3 regions of the Paenibacillus nicotianae genome follow, and region 2 is predicted to be linked to each of the others. Evidence: a T-box and tRNA genes for the amino acid it is inferred to sense, from the RefSeq annotation. Region 2 holds a T-box; the other regions hold tRNA genes.
What was found. The T-box of region 2 lies ahead of leuS (leucine--tRNA ligase). A T-box ahead of a tRNA ligase gene usually reads a tRNA of that ligase, here a tRNA-Leu.

Region 1 (5,488 bases), 2.4 Mb from region 2:
GATACATAAGAATACTCCTTTTGATTAAGTATATATAAGTAATTATAAGTAATATTAAGTCATTTAACAAGTGCATTTCTGTAAATTGTAAGTAAAATAATTTCACTATGAAATGCTTGCTATCTATATCGATTCTTGTTATACTCATGTCTGTTGTTAAAAGGCATGGCCCGTTGGTCAAGTGGTTAAGACACCTCCCTTTCACGGAGGTAACAGGGGTTCGAGTCCCCTACGGGTCACCATTTATGTCTACAATAAGAGCCATTAGCTCAGTCGGTAGAGCACCTGACTTTTAATCAGGGTGTCGAAGGTTCGAGCCCTTCATGGCTCACCATTTTGCAAAAAAAATAGTCCTCAGTTATATTCATTGAGCGGTCGTGGTGGAATGGCAGACACGCTACCTTGAGGGGGTAGTGGGTGTATACCCGTGGAGGTTCGAGTCCTCTCGACCGCATTATAAAGTAAAAAAAGTCCTGGCTGTTATAGCACGGACTTTTTTTCTAATGTTATAAATATAGGATAGAATAGAATGCTTATTTTTGGTAGAATATAACGAGTGATTCATTTATATTCGCCATATCCATAGTAACGCTTGAATACATAAAAATAGGATGCGAATCAATCTTAAGCTGCTGTGTATTGCAAGAGCTATAGGTTACTTATGTACGCATATCAGTGGTTAGAGTAATTCTGAATATCAAGCAGGTCAGCGACTTGTTTGCGGTATCTTGTTGCTTTGCGTGTCCCGTTAATAAGATTAGATAAGCGGGAAGGAGGAATCCCGTAACGCGTACAAAATGTTTTCTGATCCATCTGTAATTCTGCTAGACGTTGCTTGATAGCCCAACCGAAGGGGGTAACGGGCTGCTTACGATTCAATAGATATCACCCCTTAATGTAACATGAAATGGTGTATGATTAGGTTGTGAATAAAGAGTCTCAAATTCATTATTGAACAACCTGTGATATAATTATTTAGGGAAAGTAGTAAAAAAATGTCGGTAAAGTAAGTATATACTTTTTTAAGTTGTTAATCAACAAAAATAACTTAATTGAGTATCTAAAGATAATAAGGTCGGGAGTGGAGGTACAATATGCAATCTATCTATGATCGAATCGAAATATTGATTAAGAATAAAGGAATTACTAAGAAATCATTTTGCGAACAATTAAAAATCAGTACAGGTAATTTTGGTGATTGGAAAAGAGGCAAATCTACACCCGGTACACATAAGCTTATAGAAATTGCCGCTTATTTTAACACAAGTCTGGATTGGTTGCTTACAGGGCAAGAACGTCTTCCTGAATTAATTAAAGAGCAGACTGATCCTTATTTTTTTGAACTAATGGGGCAATTGAATTGCCAAGATGAAATACTGTCCGAACAAGAAAAAGGTTTTATCAAAGAATATATTGAATTTACAGTGTATCGCAAAAATAAAAAGCAAGATCAATAATATAATGTCCTCAAAAGTCCGTCTTCCAATGACGGGCTTTTTATATGATATAACTTGTCGTATAGATAACGAAAAGGATAAGACGGTGTGTATTTGATTGATAGTAAGTATAGATAGTAGAATTAGGTTTACAAGTGACGTTCAGAATAGTATAATATGGAGGTTCGCTATAAGAACGTGATATATGCGCGGTCGTGGTGGAATGGCAGACACGCTACCTTGAGGGGGTAGTGGGTGTATACCCGTGGAGGTTCGAGTCCTCTCGACCGCATTACAAGCTTTATCGGATAAGAGATTACATATTCCTCAACACAGAAAGCCTTTTAAACCGTAAGAGAGAGTTCATTATCTCTAGGTTTAAAAGGCTTTTTTGTATAACAACTTATAATGCAGTAAATATTTTATGATTCTGTGGATGACGAAGGATTATCATTTTTTAACAATTCAAGGATATCTGCTTGTATTTTGTCTGGAGTAGTCTGAGGTGAATATCGTTTAACAGGTTTGCCATTCTGATCAATTAAAAATTTGGTGAAATTCCATTTAATCGCTTTGGAACCTAGTATGCCGGGAGCTTCTTTACTTAAATATTGAAAAAGTGGGTGTGCAGAAGAACCTTTTACTTCTAGCTTTTCAAACATAGGAAAAGTAACGCCATAATTCAACTGGCAAAATTCAGAGATTTCTTCGTTAGAACCAGGATCTTGTTGACCGAATTGATTACTTGGAAATCCTAAAATTTCGAAATCATGATCTTTAAACTCATCATATAAGTCTTGAAGACCTGCAAATTGAGGAGTGAATCCGCACTTACTTGCTGTATTGACGATTAACATCGGTTTTCCTTTGTAATTCTCTAACGGTACTTTTTCTCCACGAATATTATCAACAGCATAATCATAAACGCTCATACAGATATTCCACCGCCTTTTTGTTTGGTAACCTATTATAACATGATACAATTTAATTTCAAAAAATAGAGTTCATTGTGTGTGTTACGTTTCATTTTGCTAGAAATGCTTTACAAATATAGTGTTGGTCTAAAATAGCCTATTACAAGGAGCTGAAACGAAATGGCAGTATATACAGCAAAAGTAACCGTTCATGGTGGACGTCAAGGTAAAGTGGAATCAACTACAGGTGGACTCGATGTAGACTTGGTTATGCCTAAAGAATTAGGTGGTGGCGGAGGTACAGGTACAAATCCTGAAGAATTATTTGCAGCAGGATATGGTGCTTGTTATCAAAGTGCACTAGCAAATGTAGCACGCCAAGCTAAACTGGATGTCAAAGATACTACAATTGTAAATAACGTTATGCTTGATAAAGATACAGATGGTGGATTCAAATTGTCCGTACGAATGGATATTAATATTCCTGGACTATCCAAAGAAGAAGCGACAGACATTGCTAAAAAAGCACATGAATTCTGTCCTTATTCTAAAGCGATTCGTGGCAATATTGATGTGCAGTTGAATATTGTATAATTTCTGATTTTGTTTTGAATAAACCATTACAAGATATCAAAGAACCTGATGATCATCAGGTTCTTTTTTTATTTTATCTATACTATTTATATTGAACACGATCATTATCTTGAGATAAAAAGATTAAAAATGATAGAGAAGGGTAAGTGTAGATAACAGCGTGTTTTAAATTAAATTGGTACAAGTAAAAATGATCAAATCAATTGCTATCATTGCCTTTCTAACGATATTGTTGCTCCCCCGCAATCAAAATGAGTTGACAGGCAAAGCAAAATTCTTTAAGATGACATAGGTGAATTTCTATTGTTTTAGACCGAAATTTAAAGGATAATGGGTGATCATTAATGGCATATAGACCGAATATTACGGAATTAAAAAAAGCTGGTATCAATGAAAAAGATGGTTTGTACGAATTTGTTTTGACACTTGCTGATGGAACAGAATGCCGTGTGTTTTACAATCGTTTCCCAGAGTGGAAAATGACAAACATCAATCGTTTGTTAACGACGCCTTGCCCAGTATGCCGTAAAGACTTTATTTGTAAATGTATGGATGCATTTGCAGGCGAAATCAATCAACAGATTCAAGATCGTCAATTGATTGATAAAGCACTTTCTTAATATTTAAATAGTTTGAATTACATTGAAGACGCGGGGGTCTTATACCCTTGCGTCTTTTTTCTATATTCTGTTACGAATATAAAGGAGGAATACTGTAATGGTAACTGCTAACGTACCAACAACAAGTCAAGCACCTGTGTCCAAACCAGGTGATCCAACAGATAAAACATTTACAGAAGTGGAACAATTAATTCATGGGGATCATTCAATTGTTTTAGTCGATGGAGTCTGTCACTTTTGTCAGGGTTTAACTAAAATTATTATCGCTCGTGATCCCAAAGGAACTTTCCATTTTGCCTCTATTCAATCAGAGATAGGACAAGAACTGCTCAAACGTGGAGGAATCCGCACAGATACAATGGATACTTTTGTATTGATCGAAAATGGTAAATATTATACTCGTTCTACAGGAGCTTTGCGTATTGCCCGTAAATTACGTTTTCCCTGGCCTATTATGTTTGCATTGATACTTGTACCCAAGCCTTTGCGCGATGCAGTCTATAATTATGTAGCTCAAAACCGTTATCGTTGGTTTGGTAAATCTGATCAGTGTATGTTGCCTAGTCCAGAGATTCGTGGACGATTTATAGATTAATTTATATTCATATTAAAAAGCACCTTTCTCCTATTACGGATGAAGGTGCTTTTTGCATAGCATTTTAAATATAAAAGAAGTCAGAGTCTATTATTTTAATACTATTTTGGTAAGCATATCTTGATCTAATGAATAAATAGTATGGTTTACATAGTCATTAGGTGCACTTAAAGCATTATTTTTGAATACATGTACAGTTGAAAGATTGGTTGGATATAAAATATACGTGCGATCATCCAAGTTAACTGCTAGATTACCATCGCTTGTTTTTTGTACCCAAGTGTAATCAGCAGAAGGTTCACCTTCTAATTCACGAGAAGCAATCACTTTACTAGAAGTGGTGTTATACAATTTCATCATTTGTTTATCATAGACAACATATCCAGTGCCTGTAGATTGGGTAAGAGAGCCGCCTGGAATATTGCGTCCCCACATTAATTTACCTTTGGCATTGAATGCAAACATTTTGTTTTTGGTGCGGTCGATATTAGTACGAATTAAGACGGTACTGTCTTTTAGGACAAACATAGAGTCACTACCGTCACCATAGATATTTATATTTGCAGGGAATTGGTAAGAATACAATTTGGTTAGCGCTAGACCGTATACATCAACTTTAGGATTCGGAACAGCTTCCCAGCCATTTTGATTTTTAAGAAGATTGCTAGCTGTTACAATAATACGATCGCCTTCTGCTTTGAGCACTGTTCCTTGAATATTTTTGGTATTTAACAGTGTGCCCATAGAATCGTAACGACTGATTGTAGATTTTACAACACCTTTTGTATTAACAGTTCCTTGAGACGCTACTAATAAAGAGCTGTCTTTCAGCATCGTAATACTGCTTGCCCCTGTTAACGTTTTGACCCAGTTGAGCTTACCTGCTGAATTAATCGAGTGAAGTTTGTATGTTCCATCAGAATATGCTGCATATACATAGACTGTTCCATAACTTGAATAGATCATATCTGTATTTAATGTATAAGGCCCAGCAGACTCATGTAGCGTGTACTGCCATTTCAGCTTGCCTGTTTGGATATCAAAAGCTTTGACTGTATCCAGATACCAGTTGTTTTTGGTCTGACCAGTTGTATTAGGGATATCTTGTTGCGTATGTACATACACCAGATTTTTGGATGGAAGTGCGTGTACATCGGTTGCACGAGTCGCGATAGCATTATCCATCTTATCGGTGAATAGGGAAGTTGACGTCCAAGAAGGGTTAGTTAATGGCGTAACGGTATCCGCTGCATACATAAATGAAGGGGAAGCCATACAGATTGCTCCTGTCAGAAGCAACACTGCCCACGGCTTAGTATTAATAGGGCG
Region 2 (5,488 bases):
TTACCTAGAATCATCCCTTGATTGACAAGCTTTTGGAAAGGTTCTTTTGTATCAACTACACCGATATCATAAAGTACTTTATGCCAGAAACGAGCATACAATAAGTGAAGTACAGCATGTTCTACACCACCGATATATAGATCGACAGGTAACCATTCTTTTTGCTTCTCTGGTGAGCACAACGCATCATCATTATGTGGATCGATATAACGCAAGTAATACCAGCAACTACCTGCCCACTGTGGCATTGTATTCGTTTCACGACGTGCTTTCATTCCTGTTTCTGGATCGATCGTTTCTACCCAGTCCGTGATATTAGCCAGTGGTGATTCGCCTGTACCCGAAGGTTTGATCTGATCGATATCAGGAAGCAATAAAGGCAATTCAGATTCAGGAACAGTCTTCATTGTTCCATCTTCTAAATGCAAAATAGGAATAGGCTCTCCCCAGTAACGTTGACGACTGAACAACCAGTCGCGTAGACGATACGTAACTTTACCTTGTCCTTTACCATTTTCCTCAAGCCATGCAATCATTTTGGCAATCGCATCGGTTGTATTTAATCCATTCAAGAAATCAGAATTTACATGTTCGCCTTCGCCTGTGTATACTTCTTCTTGTACACTGCCTCCAGCTACCACTTCTTTAATTTCCAAATTAAATTTCTTCGCAAATTCCCAGTCACGAGCATCATGTGCAGGAACTGCCATAATAGCGCCTGTTCCATAACCTGCAAGCACATAATCAGCGATCCAGATTGGTAATTTTTCTCCACCTGCTGGATTAATCGCATAAGCACCTGTAAATACGCCTGTTTTATCTTTTGCCAAATCGGTACGCTCAAGATCACTCTTATGTGTTGCTTGATCTTGATACGCTTTGACAGCCGCTTGTTGTTCAGGTGTTGTAATCACATCCACTAATTCGTGTTCAGGAGCTAGTACGCAATAGGTTGCTCCGAACAAAGTATCTGCACGCGTTGTAAATACAGTTAGATTTTTGTCTGTACCTTTAATATCAAAATGAACTTCTGCACCGACAGATTTGCCGATCCAGTTACGTTGCATATCTTTGATACTTTCTGTCCAATCCAATTCTTCCAAATCATCCAATAGACGCTCTGCATATTCAGTAATACGTAGTACCCATTGACGCATCGGTTTGCGAACAACAGGATGTCCTCCGCGTTCACTTTTGCCGTCTATGACTTCTTCATTCGCAAGTACTGTTCCTAATGCTTCACACCAGTTCACAGCGACTTCATCTACATAAGCAAGCCCTTTGTTATACAGTTGGATAAAGATCCATTGTGTCCATTTGTAATACTGTGGATCGGTTGTACTGATCTCACGATCCCAATCATAAGAGAAACCTAATGACTTGATTTGACGACGGAAATTATCGATATTTTTGAATGTAATATCGCGTGGGTGTTCGCCTGTATCCATTGCATATTGTTCTGCCGGTAGACCAAATGCATCCCATCCCATCGGATGAAGCACATTAAAACCACGCATCCGTTTGTAACGAGACACGATATCTGTAGCTGTATACCCTTCAGGATGTCCTACATGCAGACCTGCTCCAGATGGATAAGGGAACATATCAAGTGCATAAAATTTCGGTTTGCCCGGTTCTTCTTGTGTTTTAAATGTTTTGTGTTGATCCCAGTATCCTTGCCACTTCGGTTCGATCTGCTGTGGGTGATAACCAGGTTGCGTTGTTTTTGAATCTGTCATCAATGTGTCCTCCTTCGATCGTAACGATCGGATGTGTCTGTCGTATACCTGTATTTCATTCGTAGCTTACTGCTCATATGCGACAAAAAAACCTCTCATCCATAGCGCATAATATCGCTAGGGACGAGAGGTTGTGTCTCGCGGTACCACCCTAGTTAGTGAACAAGCATACTTTGCTATCCACTCACTTAGTTGCCTGATAACGGTAGGAAGCCGATGTCGTTCAGAAATAGAATAATGACGCTGCCTATGTATCAATGAAATAACAGCGCACTGTACTATTCTTGCAACATATCTCCAAGGCGAGTTCATATCAGCATCATATCGACTTGCACCACCCGTCGACTCTCTATCATTGCATGCTTACTGATATTACTATTCCTTTTCACTGAGCATTGTATTATAAAATATAACAATAGCTCTATTTTAAAAAATTCGCTCTGGAAAGTCAATCACAAAAGAAATTCATTGTCTTTCTTTGTATATAGTTCTATTCTGTCTCATCATTCCATTCTATTTTACTCTTTGTATATAAATTTTGGACAATTTGTGTAGTCTCTGTAGAACTTAATATTTTTTCTAATACCATTATAAATTGTTCTTCGTCTTGACATTCATACGCAAAATCTTCATACCAACTTTTATTTTCAATGACTTGTTTATCTAAATTAATTTGTGTATCAATAGCGATAGGATAATTTTTTTCCGGTTTAGAGTACACCGTAAATAAAGTATAAGAATAATCGTCTAAATAAGGCGCTACAATATTAAATTCTGTCGTTAATTTAAAACCATCTCTACGCTGAATGTCTATTTTTTTATTTAAGATTTCAATTTGAAGAATACCTTTTGTTTTTTCTATAAAAACTTCTTTTTGTTGTTGTAAAATACCTAAAAATATATTATTTTTACTTTCATCAATTAAATCTTTAAATCCCCAAAAATCTTCATTCATACTAATATCACTCCTTTTTATCAAATTTGATTCTGAATTTTATTGGTAAATGATCTGAATATACATTAGAATCAGGTTGTCCATGCTTATTAAGCAAAGAGTGTCCAGTTACACTAGATATAATATTTAAATATTCAAAATCAAAATAATCAATTAAAGATGGACGAATTAATACTTGATCAAATAAATTCCATACATAGCTTATAGCGCTTTTATGATAATAATAACTTCCCATAACTTCATTATTTATATTACCATGCAGAAACCACATCGGATTAAAAAAGTAACGATGCTTTACGAAATCTACTACTCTATCCTCTTTTTTAGCAACTTCTTTACTCATTACAGCATGAAATCCTTCTGTAGATACTATTTCTTCTGAAAAAGGATTCAAATTAAAATCACCTACAACCAAAGTATGCTTATATCTATGTTCTGTTTCAAACTTTACGATATCACGTTTGGTGATTTGTGCTTGATAGCCAATTTCTTTTCCTCTTTTCCATAAGCGACTTGGAAAATGAACACTTACTAACAATACTTTTTCAAAAGAAGGATTCAAGATTTCAAAAAAAGAATAGTAGTGGCTATCTTTTACTTTTTTTATTAGATGATGATTTTTATAGAATAAAAATGTTCTATTTTTTGGTAATTGTAATGTTGGCGTATAATTGATTAGATTTTGGTTTATCCATATTAAATCTCTACTATTTACTTCACTTAAAATAAAAACATCTATCTCGTTTTCAACTAATATATCTTTTAGGCAATAAATTGATTTAGAATTCTTTTTTAAATTCCAAAATAAAAAGTTGATATGTATCACCACTTTTTTCAAGTTTTTAATTATTGTAATAAAATCATTTCAAGCTCATTTAAGTATTTATAACTTATTTAAGTATATTAAAAAGCTCATATTTTGTCTATGGACAAGTATGAGCTTAGGTTTTCATATTTTGTTAGATGCATGATTACGCAATATTCTCTTGCACTTTGCGTTTACCGGCTACTTTAGCAGCATCTTCTTCTGGAGTTGTAATAAACTTGGTAATAATCGCGCTGATAAAGTAAAGAATAGCGAATACCCATACAACCCCTTCTGCACCGATCACACCGATAAAAGCAAATGCAATCGCAGGCGCAATAAAAGCAGATAAACCAGCACCTAGATTAACAATCGACATGGCAGGTCCTTTATTTCCGCCTGCTACGGATGGAGCGAGTGCTGCAATCGGAACATAGCCAGCTAATAATCCACCCCAGATAAAGCCGACAATCGTAGTCATCCACAAGTTACCGTTTGTCCATTCAGGGATATAGAACAATAATAATGTGAAAATACCACAACCGACTCCACCAAACCACATCACTGTCTGTCTCCATCCAAATTTGTCGCCGATAATACCGAACAATAGATTAAATACGATATTTCCTAAAAAAATCGTTCCCCAGATATTTAACCATGTCCCTGTGGCGATTCCGTACTGCGCCATATGTAATGGTAAAAACACAGGGAATCCATAAGAACCGACGCTGTTGATAACTCGTACAATGCCACTTAATCCCACTTTGGGATGTGTTTTGACTATGGTTAATCCTTTACCAAGTTCACGTAAGGTTTCGCGCGCATTGCCTGCTTTTTTTGGTAAACGATCACGATTGATTAACAATGCGAAAATAGCACCGATTCCAGCAAGTACAACTGCACTCCATAATGTCTGCATATATCCTAAATGTTTGATTGCATAACTGGAATAATATGCTCCTAATACAAACATTCCTCCAGAGTAGGCTACCCAGAACCAACCAATTGCGGTACTTAATTTATTTTCAGGACTACGATAAGTAACCCAAGTTAAAAAGGAATACGCGAATAATGGATAGCCGAATCCTTTGACAGCATATGTTAATAACATGATAGGATAATTCAAATCAGTTACGCCAAAAGCGATAAAAGCAGAAGTACCGATCACATACGCGATAAATCCGATCAACATCGATTTTTTCGCTCCAAATGCTTCTAAAAATACGCCTGAAAACCATGAAGCTATCGCAAGTGTCACTCCATATACAGTAAATAAAAGACTGGCTTGCTGGATACTAAGCCCTCGTTCGACCAGATAAGGGCTTAACCAACCTGCTTCTAATCCATCCCCCATCATAAATATCAATACTCCGAGATATCCCCAGACTAATGTTTTGGGAATCCCGATACGATCTAATACGTTCATGACATACACTCCTTTTTGGACTTTACTGGTGGTCTACTTTTCTCAGATACTGCTTTCAGATGAAGAAATTGTTGTAGCTTTTGTAGCCGATTCCGCTAATGCTAATTGTGCAAAAAAGAGCTGTGTCGCATGCCATTTTTGGTAATCTTTTTGCAATAGATCAGAAGGTTGTGGTTGAAATGTAGTGATCTGCTCGGTCTGAGTAGACTGAATATCCAAAGCTGTATTACAGATATAGGCTGCTCCTACAATCGAAGCATGTTCAAATCCGGTACGGATACGGATTTCTTTACCTAATAGATCAGCGATACTCTGGATTAGCGTACGACTTTGTAATCCTCCTCCACATGCCCAGATATACGAACGATCTAGCGATACTACTTGTGCCAATTGATCGAAATTCACTTTGATCGAAAAAGCAATCTCATGTAATGCTGATCTGACAAAGTGAGCCCGGCTTAATTGGTCTGATAGTGGAGCATCGAATAGAAATCCTCCACGTACACGCGCATTTTTGGCAGAAGATAAATAAGAACCTAAAGCCGCTACACATTGACTGTCTT
Region 3 (5,488 bases), 120 kb from region 2:
GGCCTATAGCTCAGTTGGTTAGAGCTACCGGCTCATAACCGGTTGGTCGGGGGTTCGAGTCCCTCTGGGCCCATTAGAAAAAGACCCTTACATCTGTAAGGGTCTTTTTTTATAAATATTAGTTTATCTTTTTCTACGTCGCATAAATAACATAACTAACAGCACAACAATCACGACAATTAGAATAAATTTCATAGCGTATTACCTCCAAGCTTTATCCCTGATCAAGTAGTTCAAAAGAATCAGAAGTATTTTTATTGATGAGAAGAATCTTTAGAAGAGGAGTCTTTTTTAGAATCTTTGCTGAAATCATCTTTCACTTTGTCTACCGATTCGCTGACTGCTTCTTCTAACAGATTTTCTGCTGATTGATTTTTATTAGAGTCTGGATCTGGTATAGGATCTACACCTGCTCCGCGTTCTTCATGGTTTTTGTACTCATCCGGTTTACTCATTATGAAGTCATCCTTTCGTCTATCTAGCTATTTTCGACATCATAGATATTGAACTTATTTGTAAATAAATATAAAGGCTATGTTATCGAAATAAACCATTGTGACGTCAGATGAATCACAAATATAAACTTTATCTGATTTGATATGTGTATACAAACATATTGTATAAGCAGAAAAAAGTACAAAAATTCACAATACATTATTTTAAATTTAATATATAATACATTTAAGTGTAATTTGGGTATATAGAACTATGCTTGATATTTTCTTAATGAAAGACGGTGGAGTTCATAATGAATACTTCTTCAATCAGTAACATTTTATATCAAAATGTAGGTGATGCGGCAGACCATATTATCAAAATCATAGGTGGACTTATCCATATCAATACTATTTTTATCGCTAGCAATGATGGTTTAAATAACGTAATTATGCGAGCTTATAACCGTGATGAACATCTTGTAGAAGAAGGAAGTATACTTCCTCTGGAATTAAGTTATTGTAGTCTAGTTATTAATCATGCCAATCCTCAACAAAATAAGCCTTTAATTATCGAGAATACCAATGAAAATGAATTAACACGCCATATGGACGTGACACGTTCTATTGGTGGTGGTTCTTTTATAGGATTACCGGTACGTTTGCGAGATGGTAGTATTTATGGAACGATTTGTGCATTGGATCGCAATACGTACAAATTCAGTGAAGCTGATATCCAAACGTTAGAAACGATGACGATCTTTTTGGCATATGTAGTAGAGCTAGAGAAAATGGTAAATGATCTGAAGCAAAAAGAAATCGAACTAGAACAAGCCCGTCTAAAAGCAGAAAACTCTGCACAAGTGAATCGTAACCTTTTAGCGATTATGGGACATGAAATTCGTACACCGATGACCAACATTGTAGGTGTAGCGGATCTGATGATGGATTCAGAAATAGATCCACAGCAACAGGTCTATATGGATATTATTGAATCCAGCAATCAGTCGATGCTGAATTTGGTAGAAGATATTTTGAGTTTTAGTCATATGGAAGAAGGAGCTACGAAGATTGATCAAGAACCTTTTGATCTGATGCATACGATTAACGAAGTGGTTACTTCACTGGGTACACCTTTGGACGAGAATCCAATTATATTGAACATGAATACAGACCAAAGCGAACTTCCATTGATTTACGGTGATGCGTTACGTTTGAGACAAATATTGATCAATACACTTAATGCGTTGCGTTTCAATTCAGTAGGGCAATTAACATTAGCAGCATCAACAGTTGTAATTGATTCTGATAACAATGTATCACTGGATATTACTGTACACAATTCTCATATGACAGTAGATATCACAACGTTAGAACAATTATTTGATTCGCTAAAAGAAGCTAACGATATATCATGGTATCAGCAATACGGTAGTATCGGTCTGAATCTAGCGATCAGTCGAAAATTAATCCATTTGATGAATGGAGAATTTGAAATGAACAGTGGACAAGATGGAACGATTATTCGTTTTAATTTATTACTACCGCAGTACATTTCTGTTGAAAATATAGATATTATATCTTAGAAAATCGACTGTTTGATTAACTAAAAATAAAATCGAATCCAAAGTGTTGACAGTTAGATATCTAGCATGGTATGATCTTAAATGTTGGCGAAACAATCACAGCAAGTGACATCGTCAGCAGGCATGAAGATGAATTTATTCATCTCAACATGTGCCGGGGTGGCGGAACTGGCAGACGCACAGGACTTAAAATCCTGCGGTAGGTGACTACCGTACCGGTTCGATTCCGGTCCTCGGCATACTTATATTTTTGATATAAGTATAACGTAATACAAGCAGTACATAAAGACAAGAAGCACATGTATAATCCTTAGCTTCAAGCAGGGTTACTGTGCCGGGGTGGCGGAACTGGCAGACGCACAGGACTTAAAATCCTGCGGTAGGTGACTACCGTACCGGTTCGATTCCGGTTCTCGGCATTATGAGATGTACAGATGATACAAAAAAAGATCGCTTTGCTCTTATGTAATATAGAGAGTAAAGCGATCTTTTTTATTATTTTTATGTTACGAAAGATACGGTTTGAGGTTTTCTAAAATAACTGCATAAGCATTAGGCCACATATGAATCCCATCAGTCGAAAATTCTTCTTTTAAATTGCCATGCTCATCTGCTAATCCTGCATTTACATTAATAAAGTGAAAATGGTGTTGACTAGCTAGTTCTTCAATAGCAGTATTAGCTTCCTCAATATTAGATCGAGTACGTGTAGCGAACATCTCCGCTTTCATTGAAGGATCAAGTCCGAAATCAGCTTCTCCATTCACAGGGTAGTATGCCATTACATAGACTTCGCATTGAGGTAATCGTTCTTTGATTTGATCCATGATTGTATTGTAATTGGTAAGAAGGACTTCTTTTTGGTAGCCATTAGGTCCGATAGATCCAATATCATTTGAGCCGATATTAATAAATATTTTGGATGGAGCAAGTGCAAAAATACAATCTTCTATCACTTCAAGAAGATCAGCCGTTGTACTTCCTGCAATGCCTCGATTGTAGATGATCTTCTGTAAATTAAGATTCAGTTGCATTTCATTGCTAGGGAACCATTCCATTAAAGAAGAACCTACAAATAAAATTTGTTCTTTCGTTATAAACTGATTAAGTTGTTTATACTTTTGATGTGTACTTTTCTTTTGTTCACTAAAGTTATTCATCATCATCGTTTGAATTACTGCTTGTACATCCTCATCTTGCATCAGTTTCTTCATTTGCTCTGGATTCATGATTTATCTGCTCCTTTGAAGGGGTGATGATTTATTTATATCTTTATTATTGGATAGTACTAAAGACAAGCATATACTTAGAATAAAACAATGTAAAATGTACTGTAATATATGATCTAACTCTGAATTTCTTATGATGTAATAAGTATTCATAGTATAGGTATATAATTAGAATTAGAGTCAGAATATGAGTCTCGACAAAATTACACCTATCTTTTATCGTTTTGGGATAATCACGATTTGGATTAGGGCAATCTTTAGACGTTAATCGATAATGATATAGAAAGCTCTCACCGAACCTTCTAACCATCATATACATGCTTAAATAATATTTTATACCCTTTACTTCTTTTGTCGTTGTAGAATCAATATAGAGCGTTCTCTCGCTAACAAGTAATTATTATAATTTGCAATACATAGCCTTCATAAAAGAACAGCAAACTCGATACTTATACTTATATACATAACTTTATAATAGCTAGAAAGATCATCCTCTATAGGGTGATCTTTTTTTGTGAAAATTTATTCCAGATAATACTAAAAATATATATATTTTTATATTTAAATTATGTATGATATGTATAATAAACAAAATTCAAATTATTTTAAAAATATAATTATATTAATTAAAATAATTAAGGAGGTGGTAGAACCTAGTATAATATTCTCTTTAGTATCTCTATCAATTGTGAATGTATGTTACACATCGTTAGTTACAGGATAGGAGTAGATAGAAAACACTGAACTTGATAAAGGAGGCAATATGATGGTGAAAATAAGTCGTACTTTGTTGCTTGTTCTAGTAATGTTCAGTTTGGTGTTTGGAGGTGTAGCTGTTTCTTTGTCGTCTCAACTGGAAGCAGCGGGTGTTAATTTGGCACAGGGCAAACCAGTAACGGTTTCTTCAACTGAAGCAGGTAGCAATATAGCGTCTAATGCTGTAGATGGTAATACGTCGACACGCTGGGCATCTACAACTGCGGATACACAATATTACATTGTTGATTTGGGAGCGGCACAATCAGTATCCAGTGTTATTTTACGCTGGGAAGCGGCATATGCGAAGCAATTTCAGATTCAGACATCTACCGATAATGTGAACTGGACAACAGCGTATTCGAACTATAGCAATACAGGAGGAACGAATACGATTACGTTTCCATCGACTACAGCTAGATATGTGAAAATGTATGCTTTTCAACGGGCGACTACGTATGGCTATTCTTTATATGAATTTGAAATATACGGCAGTGATCCCCAAGCGGCTACAGGAGTCCTTGATTATATTAAAAGTATTAGTGGCAAACAAACAGTCATCGGCATGCACAATCGTGAACCGAATGCTACCCCGGCTGTACAGACAGAAAAAGTAAAAAGTATTACAGGTAAATATCCAGGGTTATGGAGTGGGGATTTATTATTTTCAGCGAACGATGTCAATAACCGTTGGAATATGATTTATGAAGCCAAAAAGCAGTGGGATAATGGAGCAATAGTACAGGTGATGATGCATGTTACCCCGCCTACGCAAGCTGATGCAGGTAATTGGGAAGGTGGAGTAGTCAGTCATTTAAGTGATGCTCAGTGGAAAGACTTAACAACTAACGGAGGTACACTAAATAAAGCGTGGAAAGCTCGCTTGGACAACTATGCACAGTATCTTCAGTATTTAGAAGATAACAAAGTCACTGTATTGTTCCGTCCATTTCATGAAATGAATCAAGGGGTATTCTGGTGGGCTGGTCGTCCGGGAAGTACAGGTACGGCTGAGTTGTATCGCTTAACCCATGATTATCTTGTGAATACGAAAGGGTTGAGTAATCTTGTATGGGTATGGGATATGCAAGATTTAGACTTGAATTGGAATGTATACAATCCAGGTAGTGCGTACTGGGATATCTTTGCTTTGGATGTATACAATCCAGACGGATTCACTACGCAGAAATACAATACCGCTTTGAGTGTAGCAAATGGCAAGCCGATAGCAATTGGCGAATGTGATGTACTACCAACGCCTAGCCAGTTGGCTGCTCAACCCAAATGGACATTTGCTATGAGCTGGGCAGAACTAACTTTTGAAAAAAATAGCAATGCACAGATCCAGACTGTCTATAATGCTTCCAATGTGATTACACGCGATGAGTTACCCAAGTTAAAGTAATGATGCAATAAAAGATAGACGACAGGTATTGCACAATATGTACCCGATCATAAATAAGAGCGTCTAAGATAAAGAATC

Region 1: it has a tRNA-Leu gene. The T-box ahead of leuS (leucine--tRNA ligase) is inferred to sense a tRNA for this amino acid. The anticodon was not compared.
Region 3: it has a tRNA-Leu gene. The T-box ahead of leuS (leucine--tRNA ligase) is inferred to sense a tRNA for this amino acid. The anticodon was not compared.

Annotation. Positions count from the first base shown of each region.
Region 1 covers NZ_JBHUGF010000010.1:2,671,328-2,676,815, reverse strand. The annotation lists gene ACFSGI_RS16020 (DeoR/GlpR family DNA-binding transcription regulator) at 1-7, opposite strand, end outside; tRNA gene ACFSGI_RS16015 (tRNA-Glu) at 168-242, shown strand; tRNA gene ACFSGI_RS16010 (tRNA-Lys) at 259-334, shown strand; tRNA gene ACFSGI_RS16005 (tRNA-Leu) at 372-454, shown strand; gene ACFSGI_RS16000 (helix-turn-helix transcriptional regulator) at 673-879, opposite strand; gene ACFSGI_RS15995 (helix-turn-helix domain-containing protein) at 1,095-1,457, shown strand; tRNA gene ACFSGI_RS15990 (tRNA-Leu) at 1,646-1,728, shown strand; gene ACFSGI_RS15985 (glutathione peroxidase) at 1,859-2,368, opposite strand; gene ACFSGI_RS15980 (organic hydroperoxide resistance protein) at 2,531-2,944, shown strand; gene ACFSGI_RS15975 (hypothetical protein) at 3,289-3,564, shown strand; gene ACFSGI_RS15970 (thiol-disulfide oxidoreductase DCC family protein) at 3,662-4,159, shown strand; gene ACFSGI_RS15965 (outer membrane protein assembly factor BamB family protein) at 4,250-5,488, opposite strand, start outside.
Region 2 covers NZ_JBHUGF010000010.1:313,224-318,711, reverse strand. The annotation lists gene leuS (leucine--tRNA ligase) at 1-1,739, opposite strand, end outside; T-box leader at 1,856-2,137, opposite strand; gene ACFSGI_RS05665 (hypothetical protein) at 2,230-2,694, opposite strand; gene ACFSGI_RS05660 (endonuclease/exonuclease/phosphatase family protein) at 2,702-3,532, opposite strand; gene ACFSGI_RS05655 (MFS transporter) at 3,666-4,925, opposite strand; gene ACFSGI_RS05650 (FGGY-family carbohydrate kinase) at 4,968-5,488, opposite strand, start outside.
Region 3 covers NZ_JBHUGF010000010.1:434,257-439,744, forward strand. The annotation lists tRNA gene ACFSGI_RS06130 (tRNA-Ile) at 1-73, shown strand, start outside; gene ACFSGI_RS06135 (hypothetical protein) at 255-455, opposite strand; gene ACFSGI_RS06140 (GAF domain-containing sensor histidine kinase) at 749-2,020, shown strand; tRNA gene ACFSGI_RS06145 (tRNA-Leu) at 2,174-2,259, shown strand; tRNA gene ACFSGI_RS06150 (tRNA-Leu) at 2,354-2,439, shown strand; gene ACFSGI_RS06155 (SGNH/GDSL hydrolase family protein) at 2,527-3,249, opposite strand; gene ACFSGI_RS06160 (glycosyl hydrolase) at 4,016-5,410, shown strand.